2 regions of the Mesorhizobium sp. P3_A2 genome follow, and region 1 is predicted to be linked to the other one. Evidence: riboswitches for the same ligand, from Rfam matches in the RefSeq annotation. Region 1 holds a riboswitch; the other holds the start of a gene.
The links. A riboswitch is a leader RNA that binds a small molecule or an ion and turns the genes downstream of it on or off. The one in region 1 is predicted to bind cobalamin.
Positions count from the first base shown of each region.

Region 1 (15,932 bases):
GCATAGACCTCGCCGGCCGGCACGCGATAGCCTTCGGTGTACAATTTGAAGTGGTGGATCAGCGCTTCCATTGAGCGCTTCATCGCCTGGCGCTTGGGCGGCACCACCTTGCCGTCGAGATTCGACACCGGGCCGGTGCTTTCCTTGCCGAGCAAGAGGTCGACGCACTGGCGCATGATCTTCGCCGACTGGCGCATTTCTTCCATGCGCACGAGATAACGGTCGTAACAGTCGCCATTCTTGCCGATCGGAATGTCGAAATCCATCTCGGAATAGCATTCATAGGGCTGCGACTTGCGCAGGTCCCAGGCTGCACCCGAGCCGCGCACCATGACGCCCGAAAAGCCCCAGGCCCAGGCATCGGCCAGCGACACAGTGCCGATATCGACATTGCGCTGCTTGAAGATGCGGTTGCCGGTAAGCAGTCTGTCGAGATCGTCAAGCGACTTCAGGAACGGATCGATCCACTTGCCGATATCCTCGACCAGCTTCGCCGGCAAATCCTGGTGCACGCCGCCGGGGCGGAAATAGGCCGCGTGCATGCGCGAGCCGGAGGCTCGCTCATAAAAGACCATCAGCTTCTCGCGCTCGACGAAGCCCCAAAGCGGCGGCGTCAGCGCGCCGATATCGAGCGCTTGTGTCGTCACATTGAGGATGTGCGACATGATGCGGCCGATCTCGCAATAGAGCACGCGGATCAGCTGCCCGCGCTTCGGCACCTCGATGCCGAGCAGCCGCTCGGCGGCGAGCGCGAAAGCATGCTCCTGGTTCATCGGCGCGCAATAGTCGAGCCGGTCGAGATAGGGCACCGCCTGCAGATAGGTCTTGTGCTCGATCAGCTTTTCGGTGCCGCGATGCAACAAGCCGATATGCGGATCGACGCGATCGACCACTTCGCCGTCCAGCTCAAGCACCAACCTCAAAACACCATGCGCCGCAGGGTGTTGAGGTCCAAAGTTGATGTTAAAATTGCGGACGGAGGTTTCGGCCATTCTGGCGCCTCAATTCGTCTTGGCTTTTTCGTCCCCGGGCAGCATGTAGTCGGTGCCTTCCCACGGGGAGAGAAAATCGAAATTGCGGAATTCCTGCTTCAACTCCACCGGCTCGTAGATGACGCGCTTGGCTTCGTCGTCGTAGCGGACTTCGACAAAACCGGTCAGCGGGAAATCCTTGCGCAGCGGGTGGCCCTCGAAGCCGTAATCCGTGAGGATGCGGCGCAGGTCCGGATGGCCCGAGAACAGCACACCATAGAGATCGTAGGTCTCGCGCTCATACCAGTCGGCGCCGGGATAAACTGATGTCAGCGACGGCACCAGCGTCTCTTCGTCGGCCTGGACCTTGATGCGGATGCGCAAATTCTGCTTCGGCGACAACAAGTGATAGACGACGTCGAAGCGCTTGGCCCGCGACGGATAGTCGGCGCCGCAGACATCGATGATCGAGATGAACTGGCAGCCCGCATCGTCGCGCAGGAAGGTCGCCACGTCGATCAGGTCGCCGGGCTCTACGGAAATGCCAAGCTCGCCATAGGCCAGCACCGCGTCTTTGACGCGGCCCGGCAGCTTTTCGCCGAGATAGGTCGACAGTTCGCTCAGGGATGCGGCCATGGATTTACCGTTCGATCGTGCCGGTGCGGCGGATCTTCTTCTGCAAGAGAAGAATGCCGTAGAGCAGCGCTTCGGCGCTTGGCGGGCAGCCGGGCACATAGATGTCGACCGGCACGATGCGGTCGCAGCCGCGCACCACCGAATAGGAATAGTGGTAGTAGCCGCCGCCATTGGCGCAGGAGCCCATCGAGATGACGTAGCGCGGCTCCGGCATCTGGTCGTAGACCTTGCGCAGCGCCGGGGCCATCTTGTTGGTCAGCGTTCCCGCCACGATCATGATGTCGGACTGGCGCGGCGAGGCGCGCGGCGCAACACCAAACCGCTCCGAATCATAGCGCGGCATCGAGGTGTGGATCATCTCGACGGCGCAGCAGGCCAGACCGAAGGTCATGAACATCAGCGAGCCGCTGCGCGCCCAGGTGATCAACGCCTCGGTCGAGGTGACCAGAAACCCCTTGTCGGCGAGTTCATTGTTGATCTCCAGGAAGAACGGATCGTCAGAACCGACCGGACGTCCGGTATTGGGGTCGATCAGGCCCTTGGGCTTCGGCGCGACGAGCGTACCGGAACTGTCGTTCAATCCCATTCCAGCGCTCCTTTTTTCCATTCATAGGCAAAGCCGATGGTCAGCACCGCCAAAAACACCATCATCGACCAGAAACCGAGCATGCCGATCTTCGAGAACGACACCGCCCACGGGAACAGGAAGGCCACTTCCAGGTCGAAGATGATGAACAGGATCGACACCAGGTAGAAGCGGATGTCGAATTTCATGCGGGCATCGTCGAAAGAGTTGAAGCCGCACTCATAGGCGGAAAGCTTTTCCGGATCGGGACTGCGGTAGGCCACCAGGAACGGCGCTATGATAAGCGCCAGGCCGACGACCGCCGCCACGGCGATGAAGAGGACGATGGGCAGGTACGAACTGAGCAGTGCGTTCATGCTGCGGCTTTCCGTTGGCGGCCAATCCACGTTGATTACAGCAACCAACCCTAATGCGGAAGCGTGACAGTTTAACCGCTGAACCGTTTTAGGTGCCTATGCTGCAACGCGGCGAGGGTTAGCGCAGGGCTTTGAGCGAAGCAAGTCAAACCTTGTTCAAAACGCAGTGCTGGACGGCAGGTCGGGAAAAACTGGTCCGATCCCCTCCTGTTTGATTTCCTTCATTTTTTACTCCACTTTTGTCTCCTGACATATCTCCCGCCATTTGCCTGCTAGCATGGTCGGAATCACCGGTTAAAAATCGGGCAAATGGATCGAGGCAAGACACTTTGACGAAGAACAAAATCTCACTTGCGACGGCCAGGCGGATTGCGCTCGCCGCGCAGGGTTTTACCGATCCCCGACCGGGCGGCACACCCGACCGCCGCCACCTCGCCCGCGTGCTCTCGCGCACCGGCCTGCTGCAGATCGATTCCGTCAGCGCCGTGGTGCGCGCCCACTATATGCCGCTCTATTCGCGCCTTGGCCCCTACCCGCTGGCCCTGCTCGACAATGCCGCCGTCACCCGCAAACGCACGGTGTTCGAATATTGGGCGCATGAGGCCTCGTTCCTGCCGGTCGAGACCTGGCCGCTGATGCGCTGGCGCATGCAGCGCGCCGAGAGGGGCGACGAAATGTATCTGGGCCTCGCCAAATGGGGCCGTGAGCATGCCGCCTATATCGAAGAGATCTACCGCGCGGTGGCGGATCGCGGCCCGATCGCCGCTTCGGCACTGGAAGGCCAGAAGGGTTCGGGCGGCTGGTGGGGCTGGAGCCATGCCAAGCATGCCTTCGAGTGGCTGTTCTGGGCCGGCCGCATCACCACGGCGCACCGCCGCGGCTTCGAGCGCTTCTACGACCTGCCCGAGCGCGTGCTGCCGCAGGCGATCCTCGATCTGCCGGTGCCGGCCGCCGAGGACGCGCATCGCGAATTGCTGCGCATTTCCGCCCGCGCCCACGGCATCGCGACATCTGGCGATTTGCGCGACTATTTCCGCCTGTCGCCGGCCGACATGAAGGGACAGCTAGAGGAACTGGTGGAGTTGGGCGAACTGCTGCCGGTGCGCGTCGAAGGCTGGGACAAGCCGGCTTACCTCCACAAGGACGCCCGCTTGCCGCGAAAGATCGAGGCGCGCGCCCTGCTGGCGCCGTTCGACCCCGTCGTCTTCGAGCGGTCGCGCAGCGAGCGGCTGTTCGATTTCCACTACCGCATCGAGATCTACACCCCCGCCGAAAAGCGGCAATACGGCTATTACGTCCTGCCCTTCCTGCTCGGAGACCGGATCGTGGGGCGCGTCGACCTCAAAGCCGACCGTCCCGCCAGCGTGCTGCGCGTCCACGCGGCTTATGCCGAACCCAAAGCGCCACCTGAGACCGCCGCACAACTCTTCGAGGAATTGAAGCAGATGCAGGGCTGGCTTGGCCTCGAGCGCATGGAAGTGACGCCCGCCGGCGATTTGGCGCAGCCTTTGGCCGACATCGCCATGTCGTAGCCGTGCGTTGACACCGCCGCCCGCAAAAGCCTAAATCCGCTGCAGACGGTCCCTTGCCCGCAACGGCAGGGGCTAAGAGGGAATGCGGTGCGGGATTTCGATCTCAAATCCGCGGCTGTCCCCGCAACTGTAAGCGAAGAGCCAAGGCCGAATGCCACTGGGTAACACCGGGAAGGCGGCTACCAAGGCGATGACCCGCGAGCCAGGAGACCTGCCGTCTGCGACAGAAGTATCCGATCGCCTGGCGGGTTTCCGGGCAAGGAGCCCGGTTTTTGGACCAGAACAGCAGTTTTTCGGCTGGCACAGCGGATGTTTCGTCCGCCGATGGCGATGCCTTGGCCGGCGTGACCGTCATCGTCTGCGCCTCCTGCCGCAATGAGACCGGCTCCGACGCGCATCCTCGCGCCGGCGAACTGCTGGCCGACGACACGCGCCGCGCCGCAGCCGATGACAACGTCCGTGTCCGCACGGTCGAATGCCTCGGCAACTGCAAGCGCCGCCTCAGCGCCGCCATCCTGCGCGACGGCTGCTGGAGCTATGTCTTCGGCGACCTGACCGCGACCAGCGGCGCCGATCTCGTCACCGGGGCAAAGCTCTTCGCCACCTCGACCGACGGCCTCATCCCCTGGCGCGGCCGGCCCGATTCCCTCAAGCGGGGCCTTGTTGCCCGCATCCCGCCCCTCGACATGCTGAAGGACTTGATATGACCGCTTCCGTTTCCCGTGTTCCCTGCACCGTCGTTACCGGCTTCCTCGGCGCCGGCAAGACGACGCTGGTCCGCCATCTCCTGGAAAACGCCGGCGGCAAGCGCATTGCCATCATCGTCAACGAGTTCGGCGACATCGGCATTGACGGCGAAATCCTGAAAGGTTGTGGCATCGACACCTGTCCCGAGGAAAACATCGTCGAACTGGCCAATGGCTGCATCTGCTGCACCGTTGCCGACGATTTCGTGCCGGCGCTTGACCAGATCCTGGCGCTGACGCCGAAAGTCGACCATATCCTGATCGAAACATCCGGCCTCGCTCTGCCCAAGCCGCTGGTCCAGGCGTTCCAGTGGCCGAGCGTGAAAAGTCGTGTCACGGTTGATGGCGTCATCGCCGTGGTCGACGGTCCGGCGCTGGCTGAGGGACGCGTCGCCAACGACATGGACGCCTTGCAGGCGCAGCGTGTCCAGGACGAGACGCTCGACCATGACGACCCGGTCGAGGAGGTGTTCGAGGACCAGATCGCCTGCGCCGACCTGGTCATCCTGTCGAAGAGCGATTTGATGGATTCAGCCGGTTCGGCCCGCGCCAACGCCATTATCAACGAACATTCGGCCCGCGCCGTGAAGATCGTGGCGACGGCGCACGGCAAGGTCGATCCCTCTGTCCTGCTCGGACTCGGCCTCGCCGTCGAGGACGACATCGAGAACCGCAAGTCGCACCATGACGGCGCCTTCGACCACGAGCATGACGACTTCGACACCTTCATCGTCGATATCCCCTCGATCGCCAATCCGGATGAACTGGCAAAGCGCGTCGCTACCGTTGCCGAAGAAGAGAATGTGCTGCGCGTGAAAGGCTTCGTCGATGTCGGCGGCAAGCCGATGCGGCTTCTGCTGCAGGCCGTCGGCCCGCGCGTCAACCATTACTATGACCGCGCCTGGACCGCCGAGGACGACCGCCGCTCGCGTCTCGTCGTCATCGGCCTCAAGGGGCTGAACCGTCCGGCGATCGAGCGTATACTCGCCGGCTGACCCGGACCACGAGCCGCAATGCATATACTCACCACGACCTCCGCCTCGCTCGACGATCTCGCCGAGCCAGTTGATCTCAGGCAGACGCCGGCGGATATCGTGGCCCTGTCCTTCACCGACAGCGACCTTGCCGGACTGGCGGCCGCATGGAAGGCCGATGCCGCCCGCCTGCCCTCGATGCGGCTTGCGGCACTTCGCGACCTGCGCCATCCGATGTCAGTCGACCTCTGGGTCGACAGCGTCGCCCGCCACGCCAAGATCATCTTGGTGCGCATTCTCGGCGGCTACGACTGGTGGCGCTATGGCTGCGACCAGCTCGCCGCGACTGCTCGTGAGCGAGGCATAAAGCTCGCGCTACTGCCGGGCGAAAGCCACGACGAGGATCTCGGGCTGATCGAAGCCTCGACACTGCCGCGCGCGGAATTGGACGCCTTGCTTGGTTATTTCCGCGAGGGCGGCCCAGAGAATATGACAGCGCTGATGCAGCGGCTGGCGGGGCTGGCTGGGTCGGATGTCGCGGCAGCTGTGCCGGTGGCGGTGCCGAAAGCCGGCTACTACGAGCCAGGCCGCGGCGTCATCCCCCTCCCCCTCGAGGGGAGGGTCCGGCCGCAGGCCGGGGGTGGGGTCGCCGGTGAAGTGCGCCGACGCTATGAGGCGCCGCAAGATAAAGCGTCAAACCCAGTCGTACCGACCCCACCCGGCCCTTCGGGCCACCCTCCCCTCGAGGGGGAGGGAAAGGTCGTGCCCATCCTCTTCTACCGTTCGATGCTGCTCGCCGCAGACGTGGCGCCTATCGACGCACTCGTCGAAGCACTTCGCCAGCGCTGCATCGCGCCGGTCCCGATCTTCGTCTCCAGCCTGAAAGACGCCACCTCCCTCGCCTTCGTCGAAACCGCGCTGGCCGCGCTCAACCCCGCCGCCATCGTCACCGCCACCGCTTTCGCCTCCGGCGCCGAACCCGGCGTCGAAACCCTGTTCGACCGCGCCGGTGTGCCGGTCTTCCAGGTCATCGTCGCCACCACCCGCCGCGACGTCTGGGACAAGAACCAGCGCGGCCTGGCGCCGGCCGACCTCGCCATGCATGTCGTGCTGCCCGAACTCGACGGCCGCATCCTCGCCGGCGCGATTTCCTTCAAGGGCGAAAGCGAGACCGATCCCGCACTCGGCCACCGCGCCTTCGCCAACCGCCCGGAACCGGACCGCGTGGCGCAGGTGGCAGATAGGGTAGCGGCGTTTATTCGCCTGCAGGAGACGACTCGCGCGGCGCGCAAGCTGGCGATATTGATTCCCGACTATCCAAGCGCCCCCGGCCGCACCGGCTATGCGGTTGGCCTCGACGTCCCGTCCAGTGTGCTGGTGATGCTGCATGACCTGAAGGCGCAGGGCTATGCGGTTGAAGGGATTCCGCAAACACCGCGCGCGCTGCTGGATTTGCTGGAGCGGAGTGATGATGGGTTGGGATTGGAGGAGTATCTAGACTTCTCCAGGGATTTGCCTGCTGAGGCCATCGCTACCGTGGAGGCCGCATGGGGCGTTCCTTCACCCTCCCCCTTGTGGGGAGGGTCGGTTCGCGACATTCGCGAAGCGGATGGCGCGAAACGGGGTGGGGGTAGCGGCGCACCACCCCCGCCCGGCCCTGCGGGCCACCCTCCCCACAAGGGGGAGGGTAAGAGCGGCTTCCCCTTCCGCGCCGCCACCTTCGGCAACATCACTGTGGCGCTGGCCCCCGACCGTGGCCGCTCCGCCGACCGCCGCGCCGATTACCACGACCCGACGCTCCCCCCGCGCCACGACCTGATCGCTTTCGGCCTGTGGCTGCGCAAATCCCTCGGCATCCATGCGCTGATCCATGTCGGCGCCCATGGCACGCTGGAATGGCTACCCGGCAAGACAGTCGCACTCTCGCAAGCCTGCTTTCCCGAGATCGTCACCGGTGGATTGCCCGTCATCTACCCCTTCATCGTCTCCAACCCGGGTGAAGCCGCACAAGCCAAGCGGCGCATCGCCGCCGTTACGCTTGGCCATCTGCCGCCGCCGCTGGCCGGCGCCGGCCTTGACGAGGAACAGCACAAACTTGAGCGGCTGGTCGACGAATACGCCCAGGCCGACGGTCTCGACCGCCGCCGCCGCGACCGGCTGGCAAAACTGATCGTCGACACGGCGCAAAAGTCCGGCCTTGCCTCCGAAGCCGGTGTCGCCACAACCGATGCGCCGGACGAGGCGCTGCGCCGCATCGATGCCTGGCTTTGCGACCTCAAGGATTTCGCCATCAAGGACGGGCTGCACATCTATGGCCGCGCACCGGAGGGCGAAGCTGATGCCATGCGGCTGCAAAGCGCTGCTGCCGAAAAGACAGCGCTACTCGCAGCGCTCGACGGCCGCCACGTCAAGGCCGGTCCGGCCGGTGCGCCGGCGCGGGGCCGCTCCGATGTGCTGCCCACCGGCCGCAACCTCTTCACCTCCGACCCGCGCACCATGCCGACGCCGACCGCCTACGATCTCGGCAAGGCTGCAGCGGAAGAGGTCGTGCGCGGCTATATGCAATCGCATGGCGACTGGCCGCGCTCGCTGGTCATCGATCTCTGGGGCTCGGCCTCGCTGCGCACCGGCGGTGAAGAGATCGCGCAAGGACTGGCGCTGATGGGCTGCCGGCCGCAATGGGATTCTGCCACCGGCCGCATCATCGGCATCGAGGTGCTGCCGCCGGCCACGCTCGGCCGCCCGCGCGTCGATGTCACCTGGCGCATATCAGGCCTGTTCCGCGACATGTTCCCGACCCAGATCGCGCTAATCGATGCCGCCGCCAACGCCGTTGCCGCGCGCGACGAGGACGATTCGGAAAATCCGCTCGCCGCCAAAACCCGCGCCGACGGCAAGATCAGCCCGCGCATCTTCGGCACCTCGCCCGGCACCTATGGCGCCGGCATCGAGGACCTGTTGTCGAGTGGTGATTGGGGCGTGCGCGAAGCGATCGGCCGCGCCTATCTCAATGCCACATCGCATGCCTATGGCGGCGCGGAGGGCGACGGCATCGCCTCCCCCGGCGCTTTCGAAACCCGCATCGCCGAGGCCGATCTTCTCGTCCACACCGGCGACGACCCCGGCCGCGACATTCTCGAAGGATCCGCTGATGTCGCCTTCATCGGCGGCTTTTCGGCGGCCCTTGCCGCGCTGGGCAGGAATGCCGACGTGATCGTGCTCGACACGACGGATCCGCAGAAACCTAAACCGCGTTCGGTGAGCGAAGCCGTATCGCGGGTGGTGCGAGCACGTGCTGTCAACGCGCGGTTTATATCGGGCCAGATGCGCCACGGCCCGCGCGGCGCTTCCGAATTCGCCGAAACGGTCGACCGCCTCATCGGCTTTGCCGAAACCACGCACGCCATTTCGGGCGCGCTGATCGAGGCCGTGTATGACGCTTATGTCGGCGATCCCGACGTGCGCGCCTTCATCCTGCGCGAAAACCCCGCCGCCGCCAAAGTGATCGCCGAACGCTTCCTGTCCGCGCGCCGGCGCGGCCTCTGGCATCCCTTGCGCAACTCGATCTACGACGATCTCGCCGCGCTGATTGCCGAGGCCGAGGCGCTCGGGGTCGCGGCATGAACGCCTTTTCAAGGCGCGGCGCCTGCCCGGCCCTGTCAGCGCCGATGCAGACTGGCGACGGCCTGCTGGTGCGGCTCAATCCGGTTGCTGGAGGATTGCCGCCGAAGCTTCTGATCGGACTCGCGGAATCCGCCTTGAAGCGCGGCAATGGCATCATGGAAGTGACCGCGCGCGGCAGTCTGCAGATACGCGGGCTAACGGCGGCAAGTGCAGCCCTGCTGGCGGCGGAGGTGGACGCGCTGGGCATTGTGGTGCGCACCGGCGTGCCGGTCGAGACCGGGCCGCTGGCGGGCATCGATCCGCAGGAGGTTACCGATCCACGGGCGCTGGCTGAGCGGATCAGGATGGCGGTTGAGGATGCCAGGCTGACGCAACGGCTTGGGCCGAAGGTTTCGGTGGTTGTCGATGGTGGCGGGCAGCTGACGATGGATGGGGTGACGGCCGATGTCAGGCTGAAGGCGGTTCGGGCCGGCGATGGCGTCGTGTGGGCTGTGTCGATTGGCGACGACGGTCGAAGCACGAAGCCGGTCGTGACGGCCGACGCCGATGCCGCGAGGGATATCGCGGTGGCTGCGCTCAGGATGGTCGCGGAAAAAGGCCGCGAGGCGCATGCAAGGGATTTGTCGGAGAGGCAATTGGCCTCTCTCAGAGGTTGGCACTCCGTCCCACCCCCCTCTGGCCTGCCGGCCATCTCTCCCGCAAGGGGGGAGATCGGCAGTTCCAGCGTCGGCCCTCGTTTTGCAACCTCGGCGCCAGGTGCGACATCTGCGATTGGCGAAAGCAATAGTGACAGCGCAGTCTCACCCCTTGCGGGAGAGATGTCCGGCAGGACAGAGGGGGGTGTGCCGGATCGCCGGCCTATCGGTCCTTTCCCCCTATCAAACACCGGCCACGCTCTCGGCATAGCCCTCCCCTACGGCAGCATTCCAGCCGACAAGCTCATCGCCCTCACCCAAAGCGCAATCACCCTAGGCGCCACCGAAATCCGCCTGGCCCCCGGCCGCGCCTTGCTCTTCCTCGGCCAACCCCCAGCCGCCAACCACCCCCTCCAAATCACCGCAACCGCGCTCGGCTTCGTCACCTCCGCCACCGACCCGCGCACCCGCATCGCCGCCTGCCCCGGCACCCCTGCCTGCGCCTCCGGCCGCATCGCCACGCGCGACATCGCCGAGACCATCGCCGCCGAAAACCCCGACATCCTCGACTTCACCTTGCACATTTCCGGTTGCGCCAAGGGCTGTGCGCATCCAGGCCCGGCGGCGCTAACATTGGTCGGCGGCGAAAACGGAGCCGGACTTGTCGTGAACGCGACGGCAAAGGGCCTTCCTGCGGGCTACAGGCCGGGCTATGACGCCGCGCGCGGCATCGGCTGCGTCGCAGCGGCGATCCGCAGCGCACGATATCAAGGCGAAACCACCGCCGCCTGCCTGGCAAGGCTGGGGCCGGCGGCAATCGCCAAGACCTACCGACAGGAATAAGCATGGCCGCCTACGACTACATCCATGACGGCAACGCGATCTACGAGCGCTCGTTCGCCATCATCCGCGCCGAGGCCGACCTGTCGCGCTTTTCCGAAGCGGAAGCCGATGTCGCCATCCGCATGATCCACGCTTGCGGCCAGGTCGAAGCATCAAGCCATTTCGTATTCTCGCCTGACTTCGTCGCTGCCGCACGCAAGGCGCTCGCCGCCGGCGCGCCGATCTTCTGCGACGCCGAAATGGTCTCGCATGGCGTCACCCGCGCCCGGCTGCCGGCCGGCAATGAGGTGATCTGCACTTTGCGCGACCCGCGCACGCACGACATTGCCAAAGACATCGGCAACACCCGCTCGGCCGCGGCGATCGACCTGTGGGGCGAGCGCATGGCCGGTTCCGTCGTGGCCATCGGCAACGCGCCGACGGCGCTGTTCTATCTCCTGGAAAAGCTGCGCGATGGCGCGCCGAAGCCGGCGGCGATCATCGGCATGCCGGTGGGCTTCGTCGGTGCCGCCGAATCCAAGGATGCGCTGGCCGAGAATTCCTATGGCGTGCCCTATGCCATCGTGCGCGGCCGGCTTGGCGGCAGCGCCATGACCGCCGCCGCGCTCAATTCCCTGGCGAGGCCAGGCCTGTGAACGCGCTTGTCAAAGGTCGTCTCATCGGCGTCGGCACCGGTCCCGGCGACCCCGAACTGCTGACGCTGAAGGCCGCGCGCGTGCTTTCCGAAGCCGATGTCGTCGCCTATTTCGCCAAGCGCGGCAACAACAGCAATGCCCGCGCCATCGTCGAGGCGCGCTTCCGGTCGGACATGCTGGAATTGCCGCTGCTCTATCCCGTCACCACCGAGATCGACAAGGATCACGACGACTACCGCTCGCAGATCACCGATTTCTACGAGCAGTCGGCCGAGAAGGTTGCCGAACACCTCGAGGCCGGCCGCATGGTCGCCGTGCTCTCCGAAGGCGATCCGCTGTTCTACGGCTCCTACATGCACCTGCATGTGCGGCTTGCCCACCGCTTCCCGACCGAAGTCATCCCCGGCGTCACCGCCATGTCCGGCTGCTGGTCACAGACCGGCGTGCCGATCGTCCAGGGCGACGATGTGCTGACGGTTTTGCCGGGCACGATGAGCGAGTTCGAGTTGACCCGCCGGCTGGCCGACACGGACGCCGCGGTCATCATGAAGGTTGGCCGCAACCTGCCCAAGATCCGGCGGGCGCTGGAGGCGACCGGCAAGCTCACCCGCGCCGTCTACGTCGAGCGCGGCACCATGGCCGGCAGCGTTTCGATGCGGCTCGCCGACAAGCCGGACGACAAGGCGCCCTACTTCGCCATCGTGCTGGTCGCCGGCTGGTCTGGCCGGCCTGGTGCTATGGGAATGGGTGCCAAGCCATGAGCGGCCGTCTCACCGTTATTGGCCTCGGACCCGGCAATGCTGATCAGGTCACGCCGGAAGCCAGCCGCGCCGTGGCCGAGGCAAAATTCTTCTATGGCTACAAGCCCTATCTCGACCGGCTGGACTTGCGCCCTGACCAGACTCGCGTCGCCTCCGACAATCGCGAGGAGCTCGCCCGCTCCAAGGACGCGCTGGTCAAGGCCGCCGAGGGCCATGATGTCGCCGTCGTCTCCGGCGGCGATCCCGGCGTGTTTGCCATGGCGGCGGCCGTCTGCGAGGCGATCGAGGCCGGTCCCGCTGAATGGCGCACCGTCGATGTCGCCGTCGTGCCCGGCGTCACCGCCATGCTGGCCGTCGCCGCCCGCATCGGCGCGCCGCTCGGTCATGATTTCTGCGCCATCTCGTTGTCCGACAATCTGAAGCCATGGGATCTGATCGAACTGCGTCTTTTGGCGGCGGCCGGCGCCGGCTTCGTCATTGCGCTCTACAATCCGATCAGCAAGGCGCGCCCCTGGCAGCTCGGCCGCGCCTTCGAATGCCTGACCGCCATCCTGCCCGGCACCACGCCGGTGATTTTCGGCCGCGCCGCCGGCCGCCCGGACGAGCGCATCGAGCTGTTTCTGCTGGCCGATGTCGACGCCGAAAAGGCCGACATGGCGACTTGCATCATCATCGGCTCGCCGGAAACAAGGATCATCAAGCGCGGCGACAAGCCGGCGCTGGTCTATACGCCGCGCACCGCGACAGGGTCGAGCAAATGACCAACCAGCGCGGCAAGCTCATCGACGGTTTTGGCGGAGGGCACGTCCGGCAGGGCGGGCCTGCGCACCATGACCACCTCGATGCCGAGCGCCCGCGCCGCCGCGATCTTGCCGTAAGTCGCCTCGCCGCCGCTGTTCTTGGAGACAACGCCATCAATGCGGTGCTCCACGAGCAGCGCGCGTTCATCCGCCTCGCGAAAGGGTCCGCGCGCCAGCAGGTAAGCCGCATCCGGCACCGCCAGTTTCGGCTCGACCGGGTCGACGCTGCGGATGAGATAATGGTGCTGCGGCGCGGCCTCGAAGGCCGCGACCTCCTGCCGGCCGAGCGCCAGAAAGACGCGGCGCGGCGCAACTCCCAGGGCCAGCGCAGCATCGCCCACCGTATCCACCAGCGTCCAGCGGTCGCCTTCGCGTGGCTCCCAACCCGGGCGACGCAGCGCCAGGATCGGCACGCCGGTCATTTGCGCGGCGTGCGCAGCATTGGCGGAGATTCGTGCGGCATAAGGATGCGTGGCGTCGATCAGCAGATCGATGCGCGCCTCCCTGAGGTAGACGGCCAGCCCCTCTGCGCCGCCAAAGCCGCCGACCCGCACCGGCACGCCTTGCGCGACCGGGCTTTCGGTGCGGCCGGCCAGCGACAGAGTAACGGACAGATCGGCGCGCGCAGCCAGCTTTCCCGCCAGGAGCCGAGCTTCGTTGGTGCCGCCGAGGATCAAAATGCGGTGGGTCATCATGCCTGCTGAGAGTGCGCGCGGCGCCAGACCGAAATGGCTTACAATCGTCGGCATCGGCGAGGACGGTTTAGCGGGTCTCGGCGACGAGGCCAAGCGGCTGATCGCCGAAGCGGAAATCGTCTTCGGCGGCAAGCGGCATCTGGCGCTGGTCGCGTCCCTGGCAAAAGGCGAAGCGCGCGCCTGGCCGGTCCCCTTCGATGCCGGCATGGCCGACGTGCTGGTGCTGGCCGGCCGGCGCGTCTGCGTGCTCGCCTCCGGCGACCCGTTCTTCCATGGTGTCGGCTCTACTCTTGCCCGCAGGGTCGAGCCACAGGAGATGCATGTCATCCCTGCACCCTCGGCCATTTCGCTGGCCGCCGCGAAGCTTGGCTGGGCGCTGCAGGATATCGAGACCGTGTCGCTGCATGGAAGGCCGCTCGACCTGATCCGGCCGTTGCTGCAGCCGAAGGCGCGCGTCCTGGCACTGACATCGGACGGCGATACCCCGGCGGCAATCGCGCGCCTGCTCGTCGAGCTCGATTTCGGCGCTTCGCGGCTGACGATCCTGGAAGCACTGGGCGGGCCGAACGAGAGACAGCGCTCGGCGCGCGCGGATGCCTTCGATCTCGGAGATATCAATCCGCTCAACGTGCTGGCGCTCGAACTTGAATCGACACCGGAAGCCCGCATCCTGCCGCTAACATCCGGCCGCGCCGATCATCTGTTCGACCATGACGGCCAGATCACCAAGCACGATATCCGCGCCATCACGCTTGCGGCGCTGGCGCCAAGGCGTGGCGAATTGCTGTGGGATATCGGCGCCGGTTCCGGCTCCATCGGCATCGAATGGATGCTCGCTCACCCCTCGATGCGTGCCGTCGCCATCGAGGCTAACAGCGATCGTGCCGCCCGCATCGCCCGCAACGCCGCGCATTGCGGCGTTCCCGGCCTTGTCGTGGTCGAAGGCAAAGCACCCAAGGCGCTGGCCGGGCTGGCCACGCCGGACGCGATCTTCATCGGTGGCGGCGGCAGTGTTTCAGGTGTTTTGAACGCAGCCATCAAGGAGCTGCGTTCCGGCGGTCGTCTGGTCGCAAATGCTGTCACTCTGGAGATGGAAACTCTGCTCCTCGCCCAGCATACCAAGCGCGGCGGTGACCTCACCCGCATCGCCATCTCCCGCGCCGCGCCTGTCGGCTCGATGCAGGCATGGCGGCCGGCCATGCCGGTGACCCAATGGAGCTGGGTGAAGCCATGATGGTCGCGGGCATCGGCAGCCGGAAGGGCGTGAGCGTCGAAGAGGTGCTGGCAGCGATCGAAACTGCCCTCGAAGCGCATGGGCTGGCAATGACGGCGCTGTCGGCACTGGCGACCGCCCCGCTCAAGAAGGATGAGGAAGCGATCGCTGCCGCCGGCCGCGCGCTGAATCTTCCGATCATTATCGTCGATAACGCAGCACTTCAGGCCGTCTCGTCGAGGGCGCTCACCAAATCCGATCTCTCGCAAGAACTCGCCGGCACGCCATCCGTCTCCGAAGCATCCGCCCTTGCCGTCGCCGGCGCCGGTGCAAGATTGCTCGGTCCCCGCACCGTGCTCGGCTCGGTCACCTGCGCCATCGCCATCAGCGGAGATGCGCCATGACCGTCCATTTCATCGGCGCCGGTCCCGGTGCCGCCGACCTCATCACGCTGCGCGGCGCGAAGCTGCTCGCAAGCTGCCCGGTCTGCCTGCATGCCGGCTCGATCGTGGCGCCTGAATTGCTGCAGCACTGCGCGCCGGGCACGAAACTGATCGACACCGCGCCGATGTCGCTCGACGAGATCGAGGCTGAGTATGTGGCTGCCCACCAGGCAGGCTATGACGTCGCCCGCCTGCATTCCGGCGATCTCTCGGTGTGGAGCGCGGTGGCCGAGCAAATCCGCCGGCTGGAAAAGCACGGTATCCCTTACACGCTGACACCGGGCGTTCCCTCCTTCGCCGCCGCTGCCGCAGCCCTTCGCCGCGAACTGACCATTCCTGAGGTGGCGCAAAGCCTGGTGCTGACCCGTGTCTCCGGCCGTGCCTCGAAGATGCCGCCGGGCGAAACGCTGGCCGGCTTCGGCCGCACCGGCGCTACGCTGGCCATTCATCTCGCCATCCACGCCATCGACCGCGTCGTCGCC
Region 1 is NZ_JBFUGC010000001.1:299,943-315,874, forward strand. Features, by position in the region: gene AC1DXM_RS01390 (NADH-quinone oxidoreductase subunit D) at 1-992, opposite strand, end outside; gene AC1DXM_RS01395 (NADH-quinone oxidoreductase subunit C) at 1,002-1,607, opposite strand; gene AC1DXM_RS01400 (NuoB/complex I 20 kDa subunit family protein) at 1,612-2,193, opposite strand; gene AC1DXM_RS01405 (NADH-quinone oxidoreductase subunit A) at 2,184-2,549, opposite strand; gene AC1DXM_RS01410 (winged helix-turn-helix domain-containing protein) at 2,879-4,081, shown strand; cobalamin riboswitch at 4,111-4,314, shown strand; gene AC1DXM_RS01415 (DUF1636 family protein) at 4,354-4,788, shown strand; gene cobW (cobalamin biosynthesis protein CobW) at 4,785-5,822, shown strand; gene cobN (cobaltochelatase subunit CobN) at 5,841-9,425, shown strand; gene cobG (precorrin-3B synthase) at 9,422-10,903, shown strand; gene AC1DXM_RS01435 (precorrin-8X methylmutase) at 10,906-11,538, shown strand; gene AC1DXM_RS01440 (precorrin-2 C(20)-methyltransferase) at 11,535-12,299, shown strand; gene AC1DXM_RS01445 (precorrin-3B C(17)-methyltransferase) at 12,296-13,060, shown strand; gene AC1DXM_RS01450 (cobalt-precorrin-6A reductase) at 13,024-13,791, opposite strand; gene cbiE (precorrin-6y C5,15-methyltransferase (decarboxylating) subunit CbiE) at 13,793-15,028, shown strand; gene AC1DXM_RS01460 (cobalamin biosynthesis protein) at 15,025-15,411, shown strand; gene cobM (precorrin-4 C(11)-methyltransferase) at 15,408-15,932, shown strand, end outside.

Region 2 (15,932 bases), on a different contig from region 1:
ACCGCGACGTCATTCTGCTTGGTCAGATTGCCGGGATGCCGCCTGTAGTAGACGGCAATGGTATCGAGCAGAACATGCCTTGGGCCGGTTTCGAAGATGCGCAACAGATAGTCGGTGTCTTCGCTTTGCGTGAAATCCTCGTCGAAAGTGCCAATTCGGTCGATGAGCGCTTTGCGGAATATGGCCGCGCTCAGGCTGATACCGCGCATGGTGACGCTGTCGGCGCCCGGCGCCGGCTGAAGCGCCTCGTCGTCCATGACAATGACTTTGGTCATCAGCGAGTAGGTTAGCTCGAGAGCCGGATCGAACTCGAACAGGGCAAGGTCGGCCTTGAACCGCCCGGCTGGCGAGATGTCGTCGGAGTCCAGGAACGACACGAACTCGGTCTGCGGCAGCAACTGCCTCAGGCCCGCATTGCGGGCCTTGGCTACACCCTGATTGGCCTGCTGGAAGAGCCGGATACACGGTGCTTCCCTCATCAGGGTACGGACGGCGTCAGCGGAGCCATCGGTTGAGCCGTCGTCGACGACGATAATGTCGAGATCGGCGGCCTCGTGTTGCCTGAGCAGCGAACGCAGGGCCGGAACGACATGGAGTTCGCGGTTGCAGACAGGCATGATGATGCTCAGTCTCATACACTGCTTCGCCCTATAAAATCGGCGATCCTGCCGGCGATCTCCCGCGGCTCAGCCCCCAGCGATAGCCGGTAGCATGGCAGATCGCGGGTGAGCTCGCTGAAAAAACGAAAGCCTGACTCTCGCTCGCCCGGCATCTGCACGATGCCGGAAGGCGCCAGGGCGATCATGGCATCCTTGCGCGATATGGGCATGATCGAACTTCTCTCTCCTCCGCTGATATGGGGCACCATCAACGCAACAATGTCCACACTTGCAGGGATCGGCCGGGGGGCAATCTCGTTAATGTGAAAGGCATGTTTGCCCTGCCAGTTCAGCGGTTGGTAGGATTTCAGCCGGTCTTTCAGCGTCAGCCGCCTAAACCCTTCCGGGTCCTGCTTGAGCGTGGCAAAGAGCGGCCGCGCCGTCACGCGATCGGTCCTGTCGATCAGCACATAGTCGTCTCCGACGCTGTCGAGGCCGTTGATGAGGCCGGCAACGACGGTTCCCGATTTGCCGGCCCCACCGGAGCCGGCCAGCAGCACGCCCTTGCCGCCAGTGCCCAGCGTGCCGGCATGGGTCAGCCGCATGCCGCGCGCCGCATATTCCCAATGCAGGAACGCGCGCAGCGGCGCCGCCTGCTCCCACGGCGGAAAGGCGTCGGCCGACACCATCAGCTGCGCCCCGACATGGCGTTGCGGATCGTAGAACTGCCAGAAATCCAGGTCATGATAGTAGCTGCCGCGCAGCCCAGCTTCGGCCAGCCTGTTGGCAAAGGCATGATGGTTGTACTCGCCACGGCCCCAGCTCGCCGGAGCGGCGACGCCACCGATACCCGGATGGACGACGAAAATGCCGCAGTCGCCAGATGCAGACGGATCATCCGGAGCCGGTATGAAGGCATGGCCCATGGCCTCCGCCAACGAGCCATGGTCGAGATGCACGCTCAGGTAAAGCCCTGGCAGCCGAACCTTGGCGGTGACCGGATAGTCCGTCGCAGCGCTTTCCGCGGCAGCCAGCACATGGCGAGCATAATCCGGCAGGGTTTGCAGCGTGATCGAGGGCATGGCCTGGCTATTTCGGCCTCCGGTGTGGCGAATGCTCCGGTTCACCTTGGAGAAACGTCTACGCCTGTTTGACCGCCGGCCAGCCGAGGGGTTCCTCGACCTCGTGGATCGGGTCGACGATGATGAGATCGGCAAGGTCGTCATGGACATCGACCTTGAGCGGCTCGCTGGTGGCGGCCAATTCAGCCTTGAGATCGTCTGGAAGCGGTTGCGCCGGCGTCTCGGCCGGAACGATGAGCCCGAAGTCGAGCAGTCGTGCGATGAAGCGTTCGAGGTCGGCCAGCGCTATGGTTGTACCGCCACCAGCCGTCGCCCTGGCCACTGCCTGGGCATCAACACCCGACGCCAGCGCCTGCCAGACCCGGCTGCCGGAATCGGAAAAGCCGAAATATTTGCCATTCGAAAGGTCGAGAACGACGGCCTCGCCATCGAAAGACTCGAAAACGATGTCTTTGCTTGCTATAGCGTAGACCCGTTGCTGCATCGCTCCATTCCCCTTTCAGACCCCTGGAAGAAATCGCGCCGGTTCGCGGTCTGCCAAGCTCCGCTGAAAAGGCCTCTAACCAGTTGGCCTTTCTTTGGCAAGACAAAGTCCGCGGGCATCGTGTCCGGGCGGGGCGGTCGGTTGCGGTGACGCAGGCCGGCTCAGGCCTCGATTTCGAGCGCCGACAGCGGTTTCGAGCAGCAGGCAAGGATGAAACCGTCATCGATCTCATGGTCGAGGATGCCGCCATTGTGGCTCATCTCGACATCGCCGGAGACCTTCTTCACCTTGCAGGTGCCGCACAGGCCGAACTCGCAGGCGGCTGGTATCCGCACGCCCGAGCTGCGCGCCGTCTGCAGCACGGTCTGGCCGGCGACGCAGTCGGCGTCGACCGCCGAAAGCGAGAAGCGGATCGGCGTGACGGCTTCGACAGGGACAGCAGTGCCGTCTTCAGCGGGTGAGGCAAACGGCGCCGGGACTTCCTCCACCGCGGGCGCGGCAAAGCTCTCCTGATGATACTTCGTCATGTCAAAGCCCGCGGCATCGAGCATGCCGCGCACGGCGCGCATGAATGGATCGGGGCCGCAGCAGAAGATTTCGCGCTCGCGGAAATCGGGCGCCAGCAAGGGCAGCCGGATCGCGTCGATGCGGCCCATATGGCCGTACCAGCCTTCACGGCTCGAGCGCTCCTCGATCATGAAGCCGAGCGACAGGCCGGGCATATGACCGCCGAGCAGTTCAAGTTCCTTGCGGAAGATGATCTCTTCCGCACGCCGCGCGCAATTGACGAAGCCGACATCTGTCCATGGCGCGCAGTCGTTCAGCCAGCGCAGCATCGACATCATCGGCGTCACGCCGGAGCCGGCCGAGATGAACAGATATTTGGCCGCGGGGTGGCTGTGCAACGAGAAGTCGCCGGCCGGTCCGTAGGCCTTGACGTGCGAGCCGGGCGTCAGATGGTCGAACATCCATCGCGTGCCTATGCTGCCGGCCTGCGCCTTCACGGTCACCGCGATCGAGAACGGCCGCGACGGCGACGACGACAGCGTGTAGGTGCGCATCAGCGGCCCGTCCGGTGTCGGCAGCTCCAGCGTCACGAACTGGCCCGGCTTGTAGCGGAACCAGGTCTGGTTGTCGGAGCGGAAGGTGAAGGTCTTGACGTCAGGCGCCTCGTCGCTGACGCCGATCACTTCCAGCACCTGCAGCCTGTCGTTCCACGGCGCCATCTGGTCGAGATGGCGATAGAGCCCAAGATCCGTCATCGCATTCATCCCTCTGTCCTTTTTGCTCTGCTCATGTCGTGATCCCAAAACCGCGATACACTTTTGGGCGACATGAGCTCACGCGACGCTGCGCAGCGCCGGCCGGCCGCCTTCGGCGAGGCGCGGACCGATGAAGGCTGCATACCATTCGACGAACTGGATCACGCCGCCCTCATGCAGCTCCGAATAGGGGCCAGGCTCATAGGCCGGCGACAGGATGCCGAAGGCGTTTTCCTCAACGATGCGGCGGTCCTGGTCGTTGGTTTCGGTCCAGACATGGGTGAGCTCTTCAAGATTGTAGTCGACGCCCTCGACCGCATCCTTGTGCACCAGCCACTTGGTCGTCACTGCGGTTTCGGTGGCGCTGATCGGCAGCACCCGGAAGGTCACTGCATGGTCGATCAGGATGTGATTCCAGGTCGTCGGATAGTGGTAGTGCATCAAGGTGCCGATGCGGTCGGCGGCAACAGTGTCTGAGAGGTTCTTCGTCACCGCGCGCTTTCCCGTCATCGTGTAGCTGACGGCATCGCGCAGCAGCGGCGCGCGGGTGGCGCGGTATTGTCCGGCCGGATCGATGCGGAATTTGCTCGGCAGGCCCGCCGCTTCGCATTTCGCCCAATGCGCCAGCATCTCCGGATCGCTGTCGGCGCCCTGCACGCCGGTTACCGTCGGCGCTTCCGGGAAGGTCTTGCAGAGTTCCGGATGGTTGCCGGCGCAGTGGTAGCACTCGCGGTTGTTTTCCCAGACCAGCTTCCAGTTGCCCTTCTCGACGATGGTCGATTCGAAAGCGATCTTGGCTTCGCTCAGCCGGTGCGGCTTGAGGTAGGGCTCGATCATGGCCCGCATCGGCGCGAAGTCTGCGGGTTCTTTCGCCAGGCAGATGAAGACGTACCCGGCCACGCTTTCGCAGGCGACCGGCTTCAGGCCGAACTGGCTCTTGTCGAAACCCTCGGCCATCTGGCGGGCGAAGAGCAGGCGGCCATCGAGCTCGTAGGTCCACTGGTGATAGGGGCAGACGAGCTTTGCCGCCGTGCCTTTGTCGGTGTTGCAGACGCGACTGCCGCGATGGCGGCAGGAATTGTGAAAGGCGTTGATGTTGCCCTTCTGGTCGCGGACGAGCACCACCGGATAGTCGCCGATCTGCACAGTGATATAACTGCCGGGCTTCGGCAGTTCGCAATCATGGCCGACGAACAGCCAGTCGCGATACCAGATCAGCTCCATGTCGAGCTTGAAATAGTCCGGGTCGGTGTAGAAGGGTTGCTCGAGCGAAAAGCCTTGCTTGCGGCCGTTCAAGAGCCTCAGCATATCGTTGCGCGCATCCATAGTTCTGTCCTCGTGGTTTAAGGACTGAACTTGGTGGTGATGGAGGAAGGATCGGCCGCAGGCCGGCAACACGCCGGGCATGCGCTATCCACCTCTTGACCGCCCACCGCGATCAGTCGAGTTCAAGCATCTCGGGCTGGTTTCCGGGCTCTGGAGTTGTCCTTGCGGACCATCGCGACACCTTCCCAGGCTTCTCGCCCAGTGGTCTCCCGTTGCGACTTGAACTCCACCACCGTTGCGGGGGCAGCGCCGGATTCTGACCGGCTTCCCAATTCTCCGCTCCGTCGTCACGAAGCGGCACCTGAGATGCGATCATCTAATCACGGCAGCGATCGCGACATCGGCATGAAAGCGACATCGTCTCCATGCGGCGCGACACGCACGACAAACGCGGCGGCAGACGATCGTGGGGCTGACGGTGTTGTTTTCGGGGCGGATCGCGGCCCTCGCAACTCACTTCGAATCAGACTGCCGACTAAGGAAAAACACGTCAACGGTATCGAAAAGTGACTATTAGCAGTTTCTAAAATCGAACCGAACGGTTCGTTTCTGTTGACAATGCGTGCAGGACAGTGTGAACGCTGACGCCCGGACACACTCGGTGAGCCGGATGGCATGGCCACATAAGCCTTTGTATTATTTACATAAAGTAAGATGGTAGGCATGCTTATGAAAATTACAAGAGGTGAAATCATGGCCCAGCCGGAACAACTTCGTGATTGGAAACCAGCCTATGGCTTTCCCACATCGGGGCTGTCCGAACGACGCGAATTGCTCCCACCACACGCCGCTAGACGGACAGCAAAACTGGAGTACTAAAAATGAAAAAGATCATCCTTACTGCCGCGGCCGTTTTGGCCATCACCGGCAGCGCCTTCGCTGGTAGCGACAATTATGGTTCCAATGGTGCGAACCAGCCCGCTGCCGCGGTTGACAGCTCGTATACGGCTTCCATTCAGAAGTCGGCGCCCGCTGACAAGCAGCCCGTCGTTCAGGGCAGCGACCGCAACCTCTTCGGCCGTTAACAGCTGATCCCGATCCAAACAAAAGCGTAGCGGCCTATCCGCCGGTCTTGGGATCTCGAAGAAATTCAGGAGTATTTAAAATGAAAAAGATCATCGTTGCTGCCGCCGCCGTTCTGGCCGTTTCCGGCAGCGCTTTCGCCGCCAGTGACAACTATGGTTCGAACGGCGCCAACCAGCCTGCGGTTACGTCGACCGATAGTGGCCACACGGCTTCGGTTGCGAAGTCGGATTCGGCTGCTCAGGCCCCCGCACAGGGCGCCGACCGTAACCTCTTCGGTCGCTAACAGACGATCGGGATCTGACCTCAGAGTTTTTCGGACAACGATCCCAGTCGAACATCGAACAAGCTGCAGAGCGGCGTGATCACCAACCGCTCTGCCACATGATGAAAATTCAGGAGACTTGACATGAAGAAGATCGCTCTTGCTGCCGCTGCGCTTTTGGTTGCCGCCGGCAGTGCTTATGCCCGCAACGACAATGTCGGCTCTAGCGCCGTCGACAACCAGGCGACCGTCAACGTCGACAACACCCGGACGTCGTCGGTACCGAACACCGGTTCGCCGGTCTACAAGCTGTTGAACTCGTCGGGTGACGTGCAGAAGCCCGCCTCGCAAGGCAGCGACCGGAACCTCTTCGGCAACCGCTAGAACGTTTCACCGTTTCACGGAAACGGCGAACCGCTCTATCTCTTTGTTTTTACGCAATTCCCGGACGGAAACCGCCTACACTTTTCCTGGAATTGCTCTAACAGCCGAAGTTTGCAAAAAAGAGCGGCGGGCCTGGCCCGCCGCTTTTTTTATGCCGATACGACGCGCCGGTCTCAGGCCGCCTTCACTTCCACGGGCTTGAGCGAGAAGGAATGTCCCTCGGCGTCAAATATGTGCAGGTCGCCGGCATCCGCGGTCAGCCGCAGCTTCGCCCCGCGCTTGACCTCGACATTGCCGGGCAGCTTGGTCACCAGCGGCAGGTCGGCGCGGCCGATGTCGACATAGACCAGTTGGACCTCGCCGAGCTGCTCGACATAGTCCACCACGCCCTCGAAAAGATATTCCGTGCCGGTGGCGACCGACAGATCCTCCGGCCGCACGCCGAAGCTGACCGCCGCGCCCTTGGCGGACGCCGGCGTCGCGATCGGCACCGTGGCCTTGCGGCCGCCGACATGGCTGACGATGGTCGGGTCGCCGGTCTTGTCGATGGTCGCCGGCAGGATATTCATGGCCGGCGAGCCGATGAACTGGGCGACGAACAGATTGCCGGGCTTCTTGTAGAGGTCCATCGGCGTGCCGACCTGCTCGATATGGCCGTCCTTCAGCACCACGATGCGGTCGGCCAGCGTCATCGCCTCGACCTGGTCGTGGGTGACGTAGATCATCGTTGTGTTGGGCATCGATTCCTTGAGCTTGGCGATCTCGATGCGGGTGGCGACGCGCAGTGCCGCGTCCAGGTTCGACAGCGGCTCGTCGAACAGAAACACTTTCGGGTTGCGCACGATGGCGCGGCCGATGGCGACGCGCTGGCGCTGGCCGCCCGACATCGCCTTGGGCAAACGGTCGAGATATTTGGTCAGCTGCAGGATCTCCGCTGCCTGCCGCACCCTTTTGTCGATCTCGGCCTTGCTTTCCTTGCCGATCTTCATCGAGAACGCCATGTTGTCGTAGACCGTCATGTGCGGATAAAGCGCATAGGACTGGAACACCATGGCGATGCCGCGCTTCGAAGGCGGCACATCGTTCACGACCTCGCCGGCGATCTTCAACTCGCCAGAGGTGATCTCCTCAAGTCCGGCGATCGAGCGCAGCAAGGTCGACTTGCCGCAGCCCGACGGGCCGACAAAGACGATGAACTCGCCCGACTTAATGTCGAGGTCGATGCCGTGGAGAATGTGCAGATTGCCGTATGATTTCTTCACCTGTCTCAGCGTGACATCGGCCATGATTTCCTCCCAGTGATTTCCCTAGAGAACCTAGATTTCCTCAAGAAATTCAGTTTCGTCAAAACTCAGTCGATGCGCCCGAACCAGGCGCCGTAGCCGCCGAGGCGGATGGAGCCGGTGCCGGATTGTCCCGAAAAACCGTGCCCGGCCAAGGGCTGCAGCGCCTGGCCGAGATCGACCTCGGCCGGCCTGCTGCCTAGATTGAAGACGCAGACGATCTGCTCATTGCCCTCGCGGCGGGTGAAGGCGACGGTGTCGCCCTCGCTTTCGATGAACTCGATGTCGCCTTTGGCCAGCGCCGGATGCTGGCGGCGGAAGCCGAGAAAGCGCCGGTAGTGCTCAAGCAGCGAGGCGGCGTCGCCCTGCTGCACGTTGACCGCCTGCGACAAATGCTTGCCCGGTACCGGCAGCCAGGGCTTGGCCGTCGAGAAGCCGGCATTGCTGGCGGTTGCATCCCACACCATCGGCGTGCGGCAGCCGTCGCGGCCCTTGAATTCGGGCCAGAAGCGGATGCCATAGGGGTCCTGCAGATCCTCGAACTTAAGCTCGGCTTCGCCCAGCCCAAGCTCCTCGCCCTGATAGAGGCAGACCGAGCCACGCAGCGACATCAGCAGCGCCGAGATGACCTTGAGATAGGCCGCCGGATCGGCTTCATCGGCAGCCCAGCGCGAAGCCGGACGCATCACGTCATGGTTGGAGAAAGCCCAGCATGACCAGCCGTCGCTGGCGACCTTGCCGAAGGCCTCCAGCACCTGACGCACCTTGGCGGCGCTGATCTTTTCCGGCGCCAGGAAGTCGAAGGAATAGCACATATGGACGCGCTTGCCGCCGGCCGTGTAGGCGGCCACCACTTCCAGCCCACGCTGCGAATCGCCGACTTCGCCGACGGCGGCGGTCGCCGGATATTCGTCGAGCAGCGCCCGGAACCGTTCGAGGAAGGCCAGGTTCTCCGGCCGGCTCTTGTCGTAGAGATGGTTCTGGTAGTTGTACGGATTGACGGCGGGTGCGGTCTGGTCGTTGCGCTCTTCCGGCGGCAGCGGCGGGTTGTTCTCCAGCCCCTGGCTGTGGAAGTAGAAATTGATGGTGTCGAGGCGAAAGCCGTCGACGCCGCGCTCCAGCCAGAAGCGGGTGACATCGAGCAGCGCGTCCTGGACTTCCAGATTGTGGAAGTTGAGGTCCGGCTGCTCGGACAGGAAATTATGCAGGTAATATTGCTGGCGGCTGGTGTCCCACTGCCAGGCCGAGCCGCCGAAGATCGACAGCCAGTTGTTGGGCGGCGTGCCGTCCGGCCGGGCGTCGGCCCAGACATACCAGTCGGCCTTCGGGTTGGCCCGATTGGCGCGGCTTTCCTTGAACCATGGATGTATGTCGGCGGTGTGCGACAACACTTCGTCGATCATCACCTTGAGACCGAGGTGATGGGCTTCCGCCACCAGCGCGTCGAAATCGGCGAGCGTGCCGAACATCGGATCGACGTCGCAATAGTCCGAGACGTCGTAGCCGAAATCCTTCATCGGCGACTTGAAGAAGGGCGAAATCCAGATGGCATCGACACCCAGCGAGGCGATGTAGGGCAGCCTGCGGATGATGCCCTTGAGATCGCCTATGCCGTCGCCATCGGAGTCCTGGTAGGAGCGTGGATAGATCTGGTAGATCACCGCGCCCCGCCACCAGTCGCGATCGACGGCGAGATCTGGCTTCGAGGTCGCCTTCAAAGCGGATTGCATCAGTCTCAACCTCCTTTGACCGAGCCGGCCAGCAGCCCGCGGACGAAATAGCGCTGCAGGGAGAAGAACACGATCAGCGGCACGATGATGGTGACGAAGGCCGATGTCGTCAGGATCTCCCAGTCGCCGCCGCGCGAACCGAGCAAGGCATTGAGCTTGGCGGTCAGCACGATCTGATCGCCCTCGGTGCCGAGGAAAACCATCGCCACCAACAAATCGTTCCACACCCACAGGAACTGGAAGATGGCGAAGGAGGCCAGCACCGGGAACGACAGCGGCAGCACGATCTTGACGAAGATCTCGAAATCGCTGGCGCCGTCGATGCGCGCCGATTCCATGATCTCGCGCGGCAGACCGGCAATATAGCTGCGCAAGAGATAGATGGCGAAGGGCAGGCCGAAGCCGGTATGCGCCAGCCAGATGCCGAGATAGGTTTTCGACGGCACGCCGAAGAAAGTGCCGACACCGTTGTAGAGTTTGAGCAACGGGATCAGCGACATCTGCAGCGGCACAACCAGCAAGCCGATGATGACGGCGATCAGCAGCGCACGGCCGGGAAAGCGCATCCAGGCCAGCGCATAGGCGGCGAAGGCCGCGATCAGGATCGGGATGACGGTCGCCGGGATGGTGACGGTCAGCGAGTTCATGAAGGAGCGGCCGATACCTTCCGAAAACAGCACCGTGTTGTAATTGTCGGTGGTGAATTTCGGCGGCGCCGACGAGGCATAATAGACGCGCTGGCCGCGGTCGCCTTCAAAGGCTTTCGGCGACGACATGACGAAGGTGCCGTCGGCATTGACCTGCAAGGTTACGCCATCGCCGAGATCGGCAGTCGTGCCGGCCGGATATTGCGTCGGCGCCGCCGACTTGACGCCGAAAGCGCTGATGTTGCGGGCGGCGGCGTCGCCAAAGATGTTGCCGGCAAGCACGAACTTGCCGTCCTTCTCGACCTGCGCCGAGGCAGGCGGCAACCGGCCGGCTTCGGTCTGGGTGGAACTGGAGAACGAATTCCACCAGCCCGAGGCGATGATCTGATCCTTGTCGCGCAGCGAGGAGACCAGGATGCCGAGCGTCGGCACGGTCCAGATGGCGACGAAGATGAGCACGGCGATGTGGACGCCGAAACGGCTGGCAAAGGATTTTCCGGTCGCGACGGCCATCTCAATGTCCTCCCGTCTCTTTGTTCGCCTGACGGATGTTCCAGACCATGATCGGGATGACCGCGATCATGATGATGATGGCGATGGTGGCGCCGCGGCCGAAATCACCGCCACCGCGGAACATCCAGTCGAACATCAGATTGGCCAGCACCTGGCTGTTCCATTGGCCGTTGGTCATGGTCAGCACGATGTCGAACACCTTCAGCACCAGGATGGTGATCGTCGTCCAGACCACGGCAATGGTGCCCCAGATCTGCGGCACCATGATCTTCCAGAAGATCTGGAACGGATTGGCGCCGTCGATGACCGCGGCTTCGAGCGTCTCCTCGGGGATGCCGCGCAGCGCCGAAGACAGGATGACCATGGCAAAGCCGGTCTGGATCCAGATCAGGATGATCATCAGGAAGAAATTGTTCCAGAACGGCAGCGATATCCAGACCTGCGGCTGGCCGCCGAAATACTGGATGATGGCGTTGAGCAGGCCGATCTGCGTCTGGCCCTCGCCGCGATACTCGTAGATGAATTTCCAGATCACGCTGGCGCCGACGAAGGAGATCGCCAGCGGCAGGAAGATCAGGCTCTTGGCGATCGTGCCCCACCAGATCTTGTCGGTGAGCACGGCGATGATCAGCCCGAGGAAGGTACACGCCGCCGGCACCACCGCCAGCCAGATGATGTTGTTGAGGATCGAGTTGCGGAACTCGCGGTCGCCGAACGCCCATTCATAATTGGCGAAGCCGACAAAATGCTGACCGCCGCGGTCGAGGAAGGACAGCCAGAGCGTCGCCACCACAGGATAGATCAGATAGACGGTGAGGATGATCATCGCCGGGCCGACGAACAGCCACGGACGGACCAGCCCTTGCCGGCGCAGATTGTCGATGGCCGCTGCCCCGGCGACGCCGCGCGACGGGAAAATCAGGTCGACCAGCTTGTTGGCGCCCCAGAAATAGGCGACGCAGCCGCCGACGCCGATGATGATGACAAAAATGGCCGATAATATCTGAGCAGCCATGGGTCCCTCTCCCTGCGCATGATCGGCCGGGCCTTGAACAGCCCTGGCGATGTGGCAATGCGCCGATTTAAGTTATTCGGAACGAACGAACGCAAATCGGTCCGGCGTACGGCGCCGGTCGGATCCGGGCCAACAAGGCCCGGATCCAGTCTGTGGAGGACGTCCTAAAAACTGCAGCCTGAGCGGCTGCTGACTCGCCGCTGTTTGCTTGGCCGCTGATTACTTGATCGCGTCCCAGCTCTTCTGGATGTCGGTGGCGACATCCTGGGCCGACTTGCCGCCGACGAGGTCGATCATGCCGGTCCAGAAGGCGCCTGCGCCGATCTTGCCCGGCATCAGGTCCGAACCGTCGAAGCGGAAGGTCGAGGCATTGGCGAGGATTTCGCCCTGCTTCTTCAACGCGTCGCTGGCATAGGCATCCTTGTTGACCGACTTGAGCGGCGTCACGAAGCCGCCCTGGGCCATCCAGATTTCATGCGCCAGCGGCATCTTCAGGAATTCGATGAAGGCGCGTGCACCCTTGCTATCTTTCGTGATCATGGCGAGCGTACCGGCGCCGAGCACAGGCGTGCCGAGCTCGGGCTTCGAGGCATAGGGCGGGAAGTAGAAGAAGTCGGCGTCCTGCCCCACCTTGGTGCCTTCCGGGAAGAAGGTCGGGATGAACGAGGCCTGATGGTGCAGGTAGCATTTCGGCGGAACCGAGAAGAGGCCCTTGGGGCTGTCGCGGAAGTCGGTCGCGGCAACCGCCTTGGCGCCGCCATCGACCATCTTGTCGTCGGTGGCGATCTTGCCGAAGATGTCGATGGCGTTGACCACCGCCGGGTCGTTGAACGGAATCTCGTTCTTCACCCACTTGTCGTAGACGTCAGGCGCCTGGGTGCGCAGCATGATGTCTTCGACCCAGTCGGTCGCCGGCCAGCCGGTGGCGCCGCCCGAGCCGAGGCCGATGCACCACGGCGTGCCGCCGTCGGCGATGATCTTCTTCTCGAGGTCGGCAAGCTCTTCCTGGGTCTTGGGAACCTTGTAGCCGGCTTCCTCGAAATTGTCCGGCGAGTACCAGACCAGCGATTTCACGTCGGCCTTGTAGGGGAAGGCGAAGAAGCCCGGCTTGCCGTCCTTGTCCTTGAAGGTGCCGAGGTCGACCCATGACTGGCCGGCGCCGTAATTGTCCTTGACCCATTTGGCGGTGTCGTCGCCGAGCGGCGTCAGCAGGCCCTTGGAGGCCAGATCCTGGATCAGGCCCGGCTGCGGCAGCACGGCGATGTTGGGCGGGCTGCCGGCCTGAGTGTCGATGACGATCTGTTGTTCGTAATTCTCCGACGAGGAGTATTTGATCTCGGCGCCGGTGGCTTCCTGGAAATATTCGAGAACCGTGCGGATGAGACCTTCGTCCTCGCCGCGCCAGGGTCCGAAGATGGTCAGCGTCTCGCCCTTGAGATCGACCTTTTTCAGCTCTTCGTAGTTGGCCCAGTTGAAGCGCTTGTCTTCACCCGGCTTGAATTTCAGTTCGGCTTGCGCCGGCAGGCTCAGGGCGAGCGTTGCAAACGCGGCGCCAAGCAGAAGCATCTTCTTCATCGGTATTCCTCCCAGTGGTCACATACACCCGGACGGAACCTCCATTCCGTCCGCCGACGCCGCAGGACTGTGACTCACTCGGAAAGGAACCGCAACCTTTCGAAAGAGTCTTCCAAAGCGCTTTGGTCCTTTTGATCTCGCCATTGAATCCGACGGAAGTCAAGAGGGTAGCGGGCTAACCGATTTAATTTCGGGCTGCAACACTTGATAAAGTGCACTGCAGCATAGTTTTTTGGCGATGCAGCAGCGTATTATGCTTCAAACTGGCCGGACCAGTGCGTATGGTCCCATGGTTCGGCAGCGCCCGTCATGGCGCCCGTGCGGATCCAAAATTAAAAGCGCTTTGAGGCTTGGAGGCCTCCCAGTGAACCTGAAACAGCTCTCCCATATGCTGGCTCTGTCGCAGACAACGGTCAGCCGTGCGCTGAACGGCTATCCGGAGGTCAACGAGGAAACCCGCCGGCGCGTGGTGGATGCCGCCAAGCGCCACGGCTACCGGCCCAACCCGAGCGCGCGCCGGCTGGCGACCGGCAAGACCGGCATGATCGGCTATGTCCTGCCGACCGGCGCCTCGGTCGATATCGATCCGCATTTTGTCGAGTTCCTCTCCGGCCTGGGCGACTATGCCCGCTCGCACGAACTCGACCTCGTTCTGTCGCCGGCGGACGCCGACGACCAGGAGACCACCTATCGCCGCATCGTCGCCAATCGCCAGGTCGACGCCGTCTACATCTCCTCGCCGCGGCCGGCCGACCGGCGGGTGGCGCTGGTCAACACGCTGGGCATCCCCTTCATCGTCCATGGCCGCAGCGACGGCTTCGATTTCGACTATCCGTTCACTGACATCGACAATGAGGGCGCCTTCCACGAGGCGGCCCGGCTGCTGGTCCAGCTAGGTCACCGCCGGCTGGCGCTGATCAATGGCGACGACCGCGAGACCTTCGCCATCCACCGCGAGCGCGGCATGCGCCGCGCGCTGGCCGCCAGCGGCCTGACACTCGGCGAGCGCCATGTCTGCTCGGTGACGATGACCGAGGAGAACGGCTATCGCGCCGCGCGGCGCCTGCTCGAGCAGAGCGAACCGCCAACCGCGATCGCCTGCTCCAGCCTGATCATGTCGCTCGGCGTCGTGCGCGCGGTGCGCGACCTTGGCCTGACCATTCCCGGCGACCTGTCGTTGATTGCCCATGACGACGTTTTTCCATGGCTGAAGCCGGAAAATTTTTCCGTTCCGCTGTCGACGACACGCTCGTCGATCCGCCTTGCCGGCGCCCGCGTCGCCGAGCGGTTGGCGGCCCGCATTTCCGGCCTGGAGGAAGGCGCGCGAGGCGAGGTCTGGCCGGTCGACCTGGTGGTCAGGGGCTCGGTGGCGGGCGCGCCGGGTTAGGGTTAAAGATCCAACAGTCTCAACGGCCGCTGACGCCTTCATGGACCGCTTCTTCTGTGCGATTATCGAAGGACGCGATAGGCCGTCGAAAGGATTGCGGATCATGTACGACGAGATCATTGCGTGGCGCCGTGATCTGCACGCACATCCCGAACTCCGATATGAGCTACCGCGCACCTCGTCGTTCGTAGCCGACAAGCTGAGGGCGTTTGGCTGCGACAGCGTCACCGAGGGTGTCGGCATCAGCGGTGTCGTCGGGGTCATTGCGGGAAAAAGCCGGCCCTCCGGCAAAGTGATCGGTTTGCGCGCCGACATGGACGCGCTGCCGATCGAGGAAACGACCGGCCTTTCCTACGCATCGCAGATCCCTGGCAGGATGCATGCGTGCGGCCATGACGGACACACGGCGATGCTGCTGGGCGCCGCGAGGGCGCTCGCGGATACGCGCAATTTCGATGGCACGGCGGTGTTGATCTTTCAGCCTGCGGAAGAGGGCGGCGCCGGCGCGAAAGCCATGTGCGATGACGGGTTGATGAGCCGCTGGGGCATCGAGAAAGTGTTCGCCCTTCACAACGAGCCCGGGCTGCCGATCGGCCATTTCGCCACCCGCACCGGGCCGTTCGGCGCTGCCGTGGCCAGCTTTCGCATCACCATCGAAGGCAAGAGCGCTCACGCGGCCAGTCCGCAGGCGGGCGCCGACACGCTACTCCCCGCTGCCAACATTTTGATAGCTCTGCAAACCATCATCGCGCGCAACGTCCATCCGCTGAAGAGCGGGGTCATAAACATCGGCTTATTGAATGGCGGCGGTTCAGGAGCGGTGATCCCGCAATCAACGCTGATGCGCGGCACCGCGCGCTGGTTCGATCCCGAGGTCAGGGACATGATGCAGCAGCGCATCACCGAAATCTCGGAAGGCATTGCCGCGTCCTACGGGGCGGCCGCGACGGTCAAGTTCAGGAGCCTCTATCCAGTGGTCTGTCGCGCACGACATCATGGAAGCCGTTGATGCCGAGCATCCTCAGCTCATGGGGTCCGAGGATTTCGCGTTCATGCTTGAAGAGCGGCCCGGCAACATCGCGCTCATCGGCAATGGCGACACTGCCAGCTTGCATGACGCGTCATACGATTTCAACGACGCGACAATTCCCTATGGGGTCTCGTACTGGACGCGTCTGGTCGAGACGGCAATGTCGATAAACTCCGCATAGAAGGCCTGTGAAAGTTCGGAGCTGTGGGCCGTGGGACAACGGTCTGCCTGGCCCTGTCCTTGATTTGGCTTCTAGGGGGTGGCAACGAGTAAGCCAGAGCCATCGACCAGCCTACAGGTGCGCCACTTGCCCACATTCCCGTTCTC
Region 2 is NZ_JBFUGC010000005.1:3,615-19,546, reverse strand. Features, by position in the region: gene AC1DXM_RS13050 (glycosyltransferase family 2 protein) at 1-635, opposite strand, end outside; gene AC1DXM_RS13045 (serine kinase) at 632-1,681, opposite strand; gene AC1DXM_RS13040 (PqqD family protein) at 1,740-2,165, opposite strand; gene AC1DXM_RS13035 (FAD-binding oxidoreductase) at 2,327-3,427, opposite strand; gene AC1DXM_RS13030 (aromatic ring-hydroxylating oxygenase subunit alpha) at 3,506-4,753, opposite strand; cobalamin riboswitch at 4,871-5,073, opposite strand; gene AC1DXM_RS13025 (DUF680 domain-containing protein) at 5,575-5,778, shown strand; gene AC1DXM_RS13020 (DUF680 domain-containing protein) at 5,859-6,062, shown strand; gene AC1DXM_RS13015 (DUF680 domain-containing protein) at 6,186-6,425, shown strand; gene AC1DXM_RS13010 (ABC transporter ATP-binding protein) at 6,599-7,711, opposite strand; gene bglA (beta-galactosidase BglA) at 7,777-9,438, opposite strand; gene AC1DXM_RS13000 (carbohydrate ABC transporter permease) at 9,444-10,598, opposite strand; gene AC1DXM_RS12995 (carbohydrate ABC transporter permease) at 10,600-11,613, opposite strand; gene AC1DXM_RS12990 (ABC transporter substrate-binding protein) at 11,833-13,188, opposite strand; gene AC1DXM_RS12985 (substrate-binding domain-containing protein) at 13,553-14,575, shown strand; partial or broken gene AC1DXM_RS12980 (amidohydrolase) at 14,679-15,786, shown strand; gene AC1DXM_RS12975 (NAD(P)/FAD-dependent oxidoreductase) at 15,913-15,932, shown strand, end outside.
Region 2: it holds a riboswitch for cobalamin, as region 1 does, so the genes downstream of both, AC1DXM_RS13030 (aromatic ring-hydroxylating oxygenase subunit alpha) here and AC1DXM_RS01415 (DUF1636 family protein) in region 1, are expected to answer to the same signal.